Piscinibacter gummiphilus: one gene and its partner. The protein of the gene in region 2 interacts with the protein of the main gene of each other region in a pairwise test. Links are inferred from orthologs where the notes say so. Each region holds a gene or a part of one and is shown on either strand. Other genes may lie near its edges.

What was found. Proteins that work in one complex are often made in the same cells at the same time.
Region 1: the proteins of secD (region 2) and pheT interact in binary tests that used the Escherichia coli proteins (3 or more experiments, as listed by UniProt). The link is inferred for Piscinibacter gummiphilus from one-to-one orthologs.

Annotation. Positions count from the first base shown.
Region 1 is NZ_CP015118.1:3,109,198-3,113,195, forward strand. The notes cover bases 1-3,022. They hold pheT (phenylalanine--tRNA ligase subunit beta), read left to right. Parts: upstream 1-312; coding sequence 313-2,733; downstream 2,734-3,022. Other genes in these bases: pheS (phenylalanine--tRNA ligase subunit alpha), read left to right, coding at 1-276; A4W93_RS13905 (integration host factor subunit alpha), read left to right, coding at 2,805-3,022. In the rest of the region: more of A4W93_RS13905, read left to right, coding at 3,023-3,134; A4W93_RS13910 (MerR family transcriptional regulator), read left to right, coding at 3,170-3,613.
Region 2 is NZ_CP015118.1:625,352-630,285, forward strand. Bases 1,187-4,167 are described here. They hold secD (protein translocase subunit SecD), read left to right. Parts: upstream 1,187-1,724; coding sequence 1,725-3,611; downstream 3,612-4,167. Other genes in these bases: yajC (preprotein translocase subunit YajC), read left to right, coding at 1,302-1,640; secF (protein translocase subunit SecF), read left to right, coding at 3,642-4,167. In the rest of the region: A4W93_RS02820 (SGNH/GDSL hydrolase family protein), read right to left, coding at 1-912; more of secF, read left to right, coding at 4,168-4,673; A4W93_RS02840 (DUF1631 family protein), read left to right, coding at 4,714-4,934. UniProt on the Escherichia coli protein: Part of the Sec protein translocase complex. Interacts with the SecYEG preprotein conducting channel. SecDF uses the proton motive force (PMF) to complete protein translocation after the ATP-dependent function of SecA.

The DNA.
Region 1 (3,998 bases), 2.5 Mb from region 2 along the record:
CTGCGGTTCCGTCCGTCGTTCTTCCCGTTCACCGAACCGTCGGCCGAGGTCGACATCGCGTTCGCGAGCGGCCCGCTCAAGGGCCGCTGGCTCGAGGTCGCCGGCTCCGGCCAGGTGCACCCGAACGTCGTGCGCAACTACGGCCTCGATCCCGAGCGCCACATCGGCTTCGCGTTCGGCATGGGTGCCGACCGCCTGACGATGCTGCGCTACGGCGTCAGCGACCTGCGCGGCTTCTTCGACGGCGACCTGCGTTTCCTGTCGCAGTTCAAGTAAGCAGCCCACGCCCCGGACGAGACAGGAACCCCTGAGATGCAATTTCCCGAATCCTGGTTGCGCGAGTTCTGCAACCCTCCGCTGTCGACGCAGGCGCTGGCCGACACCCTGACCATGGCCGGCATGGAGGTGGAGGAACTCCGCCCCGTGGCCCCGCCGTTCAGCCACGTCGTGGTGGGCGAGGTGCTCCACGTCGAGCGCCACCCGAATGCCGACCGCCTCAACGTGTGCCAGGTCAAGGTCGGCCCGGACACCGTGCTGAACATCGTCTGCGGCGCACCCAACGTGGCCGTGGGCATCAAGGTGCCGTGCGCGCTCGTGGGCGCCGAACTGCCGCCGGCGGAGGAGGGTGGTGCACCCTTCGTCATCAAGCTCGGCAAGCTGCGGGGCGTGGAGAGCCAGGGCATGCTGTGCTCGGCCAAGGAACTCAAGCTGTCCGACGAATCGTCGGGCCTGCTGATCCTCGGCGAAGACGCTTTGGTCGGCAACTCCATCCGCGACCACCTGCGCCTCGACGACACGCTGTTCACGCTCAAGCTCACGCCGAACCTCGGGCACTGCCTGAGCGTGGCGGGCATCGCCCGTGAACTGTCGGCGCTCACCGGCACGCCGTTCACGCGTCCCGCGGCGCCGGCCGCCAAGGTCTCGCAGGCCGACAAGCTGCCCGTGAAGGTGGTCGACAGCGACCTGTGCGGCCGCTTCTCGGGCCGCATCATCAAGAACGTGAACACGAAGGCGAAGACGCCGGCGTGGATGGTCGACCGCCTTGCGCGCTGCGGCCAGCGTTCGGTCACCGCGCTCGTCGACATCTCGAACTACGTGATGTTCGAGGCCGGTCAGCCCAGCCACATCTTCGACCTCGACAAGATCCACGGCGGCCTGACGGTGCGCTGGGGCCGCGACGGCGAGACGCTCAAGCTGCTCAACGGCAACACCGTCACGCTCGACACGAAGACCGGCGTGATCGCCGACGACCACGCCGTCGAATCGCTCGCCGGCATCATGGGCGGCGACGCCACGGCCGTGTCCGACGACACCCGCAACGTCTACGTCGAGGCCGCCTTCTGGTGGCCCGAGGCCGTGGCCGGCCGCGCGCGCAAGTACAACTTCAGCACCGACGCCAGCCACCGCTACGAGCGCGGCGTCGACGCTTCCCGCACGCTCGACCAGGTCGAGCGCGTGACGCAGCTCATCCTCGACATCTGCGGCGGCGAAGCCTGCCCGCTCGACGACCAGTCGCCGAACGTGCCCGTGCGCCAGCCGGTCGAGCTGCGCATCGCGCGCGCCTCGAAGGTCATCGGCATGCCGGTGACGCAGGACCAGTGCACGAAGATCCTCGAAGGCCTCGGCCTGTCGGTCGCCGTGAAGTCCGAAGGCGTCCTGAGCGTCACGCCGCCCGCCTGGCGTTTCGACGTGACCCTCGAGGAAGACCTGATCGAGGAAGTGGTGCGGGTCATCGGCTACGAGAACCTGCCCGGCACGCCGCCGCTCGCGCCGGTCACGGCCCGCGTGCGCCCCGAAGCGCGCCGCGGCCTGCATGCCGTGCGCCGCGCCATCGCCGCGCGCGACTACTTCGAGACCATCAACTTCAGCTTCGTCGAAGAGCGCTTCGAGCACGAGCTGGCCGGCAACACCGATCCCATCAAGGTGCTGAACCCCATCGCCAGCCAGCTGTCGGTGATGCGCTCCTCCCTGTTCGGCAGCCTGATCGGCGTGCTGCGGCACAACCTCTCGCGCAAGGCCTCGCGTGTGCGCCTGTTCGAGGTGGGCCGTGTGTTCCGCCGCGATGCGTCGGTGACGTCGTCGCTCGCCACGGTCGCCGGCATCGACCAGCCGATGCGCGTGGGTGGTCTCGCCTACGGCCCGGCGGATGCCGTGCAGTGGTCCGTGAAGGACCGCGCCGTCGACTTCTTCGACGTGAAGGGCGACATCGAGGCGCTCTTCGCGCCCCGCGTGGCCACGTTCGTGGCGGCCGAACACCCGGCGCTGCACCCGGGCCGTTCGGCGCGCATCCAGGTCGACGGCCGCGACGTGGGGTTCGTGGGTGAACTGCACCCGCGCTGGCGCCAGGCCTACGAACTGCCCGGCGCGCCGGTGCTGTTCGAAGTCGACGCCGAGGCGCTCGTCCAGCGCGACGTGCCGGTGGCCACACCGGTGCAACGCCAGCAGTCCGCGTGGCGCGACATCGCCGTCATCGTCGGCGAACACGTCACCCACGACGCGCTGATCGACGCCATCGTCTCCGCCGACCGGGCGCTCGTGCGCTCGGCCAAGCTGTTCGACATCTACAAGCCGGCCGCAGCCAGCGCCGACCTGGCCGCTGGTGAACGCAGCCTGGCGGTGCGGCTCGAGCTGCTCGACGACACCACCACCCTCACCGACGAACGCATCGAGGCAGGCGTCGCGGCGGTGCTGGCGGCCCTGGCGGCCCGCCTGGGCGCGCGCCTGCGCGGATGACCTGAGCGAAAGACACCATGACGACCTTGCCTCCCGACCTGCCCCCCGATCAACCGCCGCCCGAGCGGCTGATGCTGCCCACGCTCGAGACGCCCACGCTCACGAAGGCCGAGCTGGCCGAACTGCTGTTCGAGCGCCTGGGCCTCAACAAGCGCGAGTCCAAGGACATGGTCGAGGCGTTCTTCGACATCATCCACGGGACGCTGGTGAAGGGCGACGACGTCAAGATGTCCGGCTTCGGCAACTTCAACATCCGCCGCAAGGCGCCGCGTCCGGGGCGCAATCCCCGGACTGGGGAGTCCATCCCGATCAAGGCCAGAAATGTTGTTACTTTTCACGCAAGTCACAAATTGAAAGGTGTTGTGCAAGGCGACATCCCCGTCGGGGAGGACTTCGAGTAAAGTCTTAGCTTTCGGCCTCGATCTCATTGATTTCAATGGAGAAAGCGCTTCCCGCCATTCCAGCCAAACGTTACTTCACCATTGGTGAGGTGAGCGATTTGTGCGGCGTGAAGCCGTATGTGCTCCGGTACTGGGAGCAGGAGTTCACGCAGCTCAAGCCGATGAAGCGCCGGGGCAACCGGCGCTACTACCAGCACCACGAGGTGCTGCTCATCCGGCGCATCCGCGAGCTGCTGTACGAACAGGGCTTCACCATCAGCGGCGCCCGCAACCGGCTCACCGAGCTGGTCCATGCACGCGGCGGTGCCACGCCACCGGTCGTCGAGGAACCTCACGACGACAGCGAACTGCCCGAGCCTTCATCCTTCGGCCCCGATGCCGAGGTGCCCGAGGCATTGCCCGAACCCGATACCAGCGAACTCACCACCGAACAGCTGCGCAGCGAACTGCTGTCCATCCGGTCGTTGCTGAGTTTCTGACAGTCATCGAAACGGCACATCGAAATACCGCACGATCAGTGCTCACAATCTCGAAGTTTCCGGATATACTAGTGGGCTCAGTCGGGGCGTAGCGCAGCCTGGTAGCGCACTTGCATGGGGTGCAAGGGGTCGCGAGTTCGAATCCCGCCGTCCCGACCATTTATTCAAAGGGCCAGTTCTCACAAGGAACTGGCCCTTTTGTATTTCCGGACCGCGAATCTCGCCGATCAGCGGGCCGGGTCGACCCCGGCCAGCCTCAACGTCGAGACGAGCATGCGGTCCAGGCTGTCGACGGCCTTGGAACTGCGCGAGGCCTGGCTGCGGTACACCGCCACCTGCATCGGCGCCATCGGCCCCAGTCCGTGCGCTTCGCCCAGCACCTCGA
Region 2 (4,934 bases):
GTTGCTCAACCCGTACTGCGGCGGGTCGTTCATCTCGTTGTTGAAGTTGGTGAAGAAGTCCACCACGATCACGCTGCTCGTGCCGGCCTTGTTCAGTTCGGCGACGTTGGCTTCCAGCTTGTCGTTGTAGGCCTTGATCCACGCACGAACGAGGGCCTGCACCTGCGTGGCCTGCGCGGCGCCGCCCGGGCCGGCGGCGATCTGGGCGAGGGCACCCTGCAGCTTCGGCGTGCGCGAGACGTCGAGCGTGTTGAGGATCGCGATGCGCTTGGCCCCCTTGTCGATGGCGTTCGTCTTGACCGCGTTGGTCAGCTTGTCGGCCACGTCCTGCATGTAGATCGCGCCGAGCGCGGCGGACTCCGTGGTGCTGGCGAGTTGGGCTGGCGTCAGCAGCGAAGCGAGCAGGGCCTGGAACGAGGCCGGGCTGCCCGCGGCCGCGGTCAGGAACGCCTCGACCAGCGTGGCGGTGTCGTTCGCGCTCAGTTCACCCACGATCAGCAGGTCGCCGGCGGCGTAGCCCGCGTTGCCGGCATCGACCAGCTGGCGGATGCCCGAGACGGGCACCGTGTCGACGGCGGCGGTGCCGTTGTTCACGTGCACCTTCGCGCCGGCCACGGCGTAGTTCGTGCAGCCGGCGTTGACCGTGGCGGTCATGCCGTTGGCCGTGGTGTAGCTGTTGCACAGCGGCACGCCGTACGTGGCGGCGATGCGCTGCGTGTAGACCTGATAGCTCGTTCCGGCGACGCCGGGTTGCACCGTGAACTTGGCGCCGCCGAAGGCGCCGCTGTCGGCCAGGCTGGCGCCGACGACCTTCACGGACGTGGCCGAGCTCTTGTTCTCGCCATCGTTGCCCCCGCCGCCGCAGGCGGCCAGGACGGCTGCGGCAAGGGCAGCCAGGATGTGGTTCTTCACTGTGTTGTTCTCCAGTACGGCAGGCCGGCCGCCCGATTGCGGCCCGACCCAGGGCGTGGACCGTAACACGGCGTTTCGTTGAGCGGAACGCGGGATACTCTTTAGACACGAACGTTCGTTCGAAAAGTTATGTTGCTGAGGCCGGGACAAGCGGCATTCCCGGGAGCGCTCCTGCAGGCTGTGGATATCTCCGGGGATTTCCTGTGGGGTGCCTGTGGGACGGCTGTGGACGGCGGCAAGTGCTGTTTCCGTGCCGCCGCCCCCCGGGGAAGATGCGGGGAACCACCCGGGGGCGCTGGTGGTCCGAGCCCCGGCTGCCGCATACAATCGAATGCTTTTCCGTTGGCAGCGCGCCGCCGGCCGTCGCCGGTTTCCACAGAGGATTTCACGTGTTCATTTCCGAAGCTTTTGCTCAAGCCGCCCCGGCGGCCACCACCTCGGCCACGTCTGGGGCATTCGGCGGGCTGACCGGCATGCTGCCGATCGTGCTGATGTTCGTGGTGCTGTACTTCGTGATGATCCGGCCCCAGATGAAGCGCCAGAAGGAGCACAAGGCCATGATCGACGCCATCGCCAAGGGCGATGAAGTCGTGATCGGCGGCGGCGTCCTCGGCAAGGTCGCCAAGACCGGCGACAGCTACCTCCACGTCGAGATCGCCAATGGCGTCGAAGTCCAGGTCCAGCGCTCGGCCGTGGTTCAGGTCCTGCCGAAGGGCACCATCAAGTAAATCCAACCGCGTGCTGTCGGGCGGTGCCGCACGTTCGCGGGGCCGCCGACCCGCAGCGGGTCCGTCCCGCGAAAGAGCCGTCTCATGAACCGCTACCCTTGGTGGAAGTACGCGATCATCGCGATCGCATTGCTGGTGGGCTTCCTCTACACGTTGCCCAACTTCTTCGGTGAAGCCCCGGCCGTGCAGGTGAGCAGTGGCAAGGCCACGCTCAAGCTCGATGCCTCGCTCGAGGCCCGTGTGAGCCAGATCCTCGTCGACGCCGGCGCGAAGGCCGACTTCGTCCAGTTCGAGGGCAACTCGATCAAGGCCCGCTTCGGCGACACCGACACCCAGCTCAAGGCCAAGGACGCGCTCACCCGCGCCCTGAATCCCGACGCCGACAACCCGAGCTACATCGTCGCGCTGAACCTGCTGTCGCGTTCGCCGCACTGGTTGTCGGCCATCCACGCGCTGCCGATGTACCTCGGCCTCGACCTGCGCGGTGGCGTCCACTTCCTGATGCAGGTGGACATGAAGGCCGCGCTGACGAAACGCGCCGAAGCCATCACCGGTGACATCCGCACGCTGCTGCGCGACAAGAACCTGCGCCACGCCGGCATCGCCCGCGACGGCAACAACGTCGAGGTGCGCTTCCGCGACCGTCCCACGTTCGACCAGGCCCGTGCCCTGCTGACCGACCAGGTCATCGACATGACCTGGACGCCGGTGGCCGATGCCAACGACATGAAGCTCGTGGGCGTGCTCAAGCCCGAGACGGCCCGCCGCGTGCAGGAAACCGCCGTCAAGCAGAACATCACCACGCTGCACAACCGCGTCAACGAGCTGGGCGTGAGCGAACCCGTGATCCAGCAGCAGGGCATCGACCGTGTGGTCGTGCAGCTGCCGGGCGTGCAGGACACCGCCAAGGCCAAGGACATCATCGGCCGCACCGCCACCCTCGAGGTGCGCCTGGTCGACGACAGTGCCGAGGCCGGCGCGGCGGCGGCGGGCTCCGGCCCGGTGCCGTTCGGCACCGAGCGCTACCTCGAGCGCGGCGGTCGCCCGATCATCGTCAAGCGCCAGGTGCTGCTCACCGGCGAGAACCTCACCGACGCCCAGCCCGGCTTCGACAGCCAGACCCACGAGGCCACCGTCAACCTGACGCTCGACGCCAACGGCTCGCGCATCTTCAAGGACGTGACCCGGGAGAACATCGGCAAGCGCATGGCCATCCTGCTCTTCGAGAAGGGCAAGGGCGAGGTCGTGACGGCACCGGTCATCCGCTCCGAGATCGGCGGCGGCCGTGTGCAGATCTCCGGCTCCATGACGTCCGTCGAGGCCACCGACACCGCGCTGCTGCTGCGCGCCGGCTCGCTCGCGGCCCCGATGGAGATCATCGAGGAACGCACCATCGGCCCGACGCTCGGCGCCGAGAACATCGGCAAGGGCTTCAACAGCGTGCTGTACGGCTTCGCGGGCATCGCGCTGTTCATGTGCATCTACTACCGCCTGTTCGGCGTGTTCTCCACCATCGCGCTGGCGGTGAACCTGCTGCTGCTCGTGTCCATCCTGTCGATGCTGCAGGCCACGCTGTCCCTGCCGGGCATGGCGGCCATCGCGCTCACGCTCGGCATGGCCATCGACGCCAACGTGCTGATCAACGAACGCGTGCGCGAGGAACTGCGCTCGGGCGCGTCGCCGCAGGCGGCCATCCATGCCGGCTACGAGCGTGCGTTCGCCACCATCCTCGACTCCAACGTCACCACGCTGATCGCCGGCATCGCGCTGCTCGTGTTCGGCTCGGGCCCGGTGAAGGGCTTCGCGGTCGTGCACTGCATCGGCATCCTGACCTCGATGTTCTCCGCCGTGTTCTTCTCGCGCGGCCTCGTGAACCTCTGGTACGGCCGGCAGAAGAAGCTCAAGGACGTGTCGATCGGCGCGGTGTGGGTGCCCCCCACGGCCGCCGCCGACGAGCCGGCCAAGTCCTGACCTCCACACCAAGAACAACAGAGGACCATCATGGAGTTCTTCCGAATCCACCGCGACATTCCGTTCATGCGGCATGCGCTGGTGCTGAACGTCATCTCGGCCGTCACGTTCCTGGCCGCGGTGTTTTTCCTCGTGACGCGGGGGCTGCACCTGTCCATCGAGTTCACCGGCGGCACGGTCATCGAGGTGGCCTACGCGCAGTCGGCCGACATCAACAAGGTGCGCCACGGCGTCGAGGCCCTGGGCCTGGGCGAGGTGCAGGTGCAGAACTTCGGCACCACCCGCGACGTGCTGATCCGTGTGCCGCTGCGTGAAGGCGTCAAGCAGGACGAACTGGTCGGCCAGGTGTTCGGCGCGGTCTGCAAGGCCGAGAACGGCACCGTCGGTGTTCACCAGGAAGTGAGCGACAAGGGCGAGCAGATCTCCCGACCCGATTGCCGGGCGGGCGACACCGAACCGGTGACCTTCAAGCGCAGCGAGTTCGTGGGCCCGCAGGTGGGCAAGGAGCTGGCGCACGACGGCGCGATGGCCCTGGCCTTCGTGGTCGTCGGCATCATGATCTACCTCGCCATCCGCTTCGAATGGAAGTTCGCCGTGTCGGCCATCCTCGCGAACCTGCACGACGTGGTCATCATCCTGGGCTTCTTCGCGTTCTTCCAGTGGGAGTTCTCGCTCACCGTGCTGACGGCCGTGCTCGCGGTGCTCGGCTACTCGGTGAACGAATCGGTCGTGATCTTCGACCGGATCCGCGAGGCGTTCCGCAAGTACCGCAAGCTCACCACGCCGCAAGTGATCGACCACGCCATCACCAGCACCATCAGCCGCACCATCATCACGCACGGCAGCACGCAGCTGATGGTCATCTCGATGCTGTTGTTCGGCGGCCCCACGCTGCACTATTTCGCCGTCGCGCTCACCATCGGCATCTGCTTCGGCATCTATTCGTCGGTGTTCGTGGCCGCGGCCATCGCCATGTGGCTGGGCGTCAAGCGGGAAGACCTTGCCAAGTCGGTTTCCAAGGACCTGGATCCGGACGACCCCAACGCCGGGGCGGTAGTGTAGAGTTAGGCAATCTTCATTCTCCAAGCACCAACCACCCTCCATGGCGACCACTGCCGATTCGTTGGCCCTGGCCGCCCAGGCAAGGCGCTCGTATGTCGAGCGCCTGCTGAGCGGCGTGCCGGGCGTGGTCCATGCTGTCGAGGACGGTGCCCGGCTGCTGGCCACGCAGTCCGCTGAGCACGGACTGCAATACAAGCGGCGCGATGTCGCGGTCGACCTGCGCAAGGCTGCGCCCGCCTGGATCAACGGCATCGTGGCCGC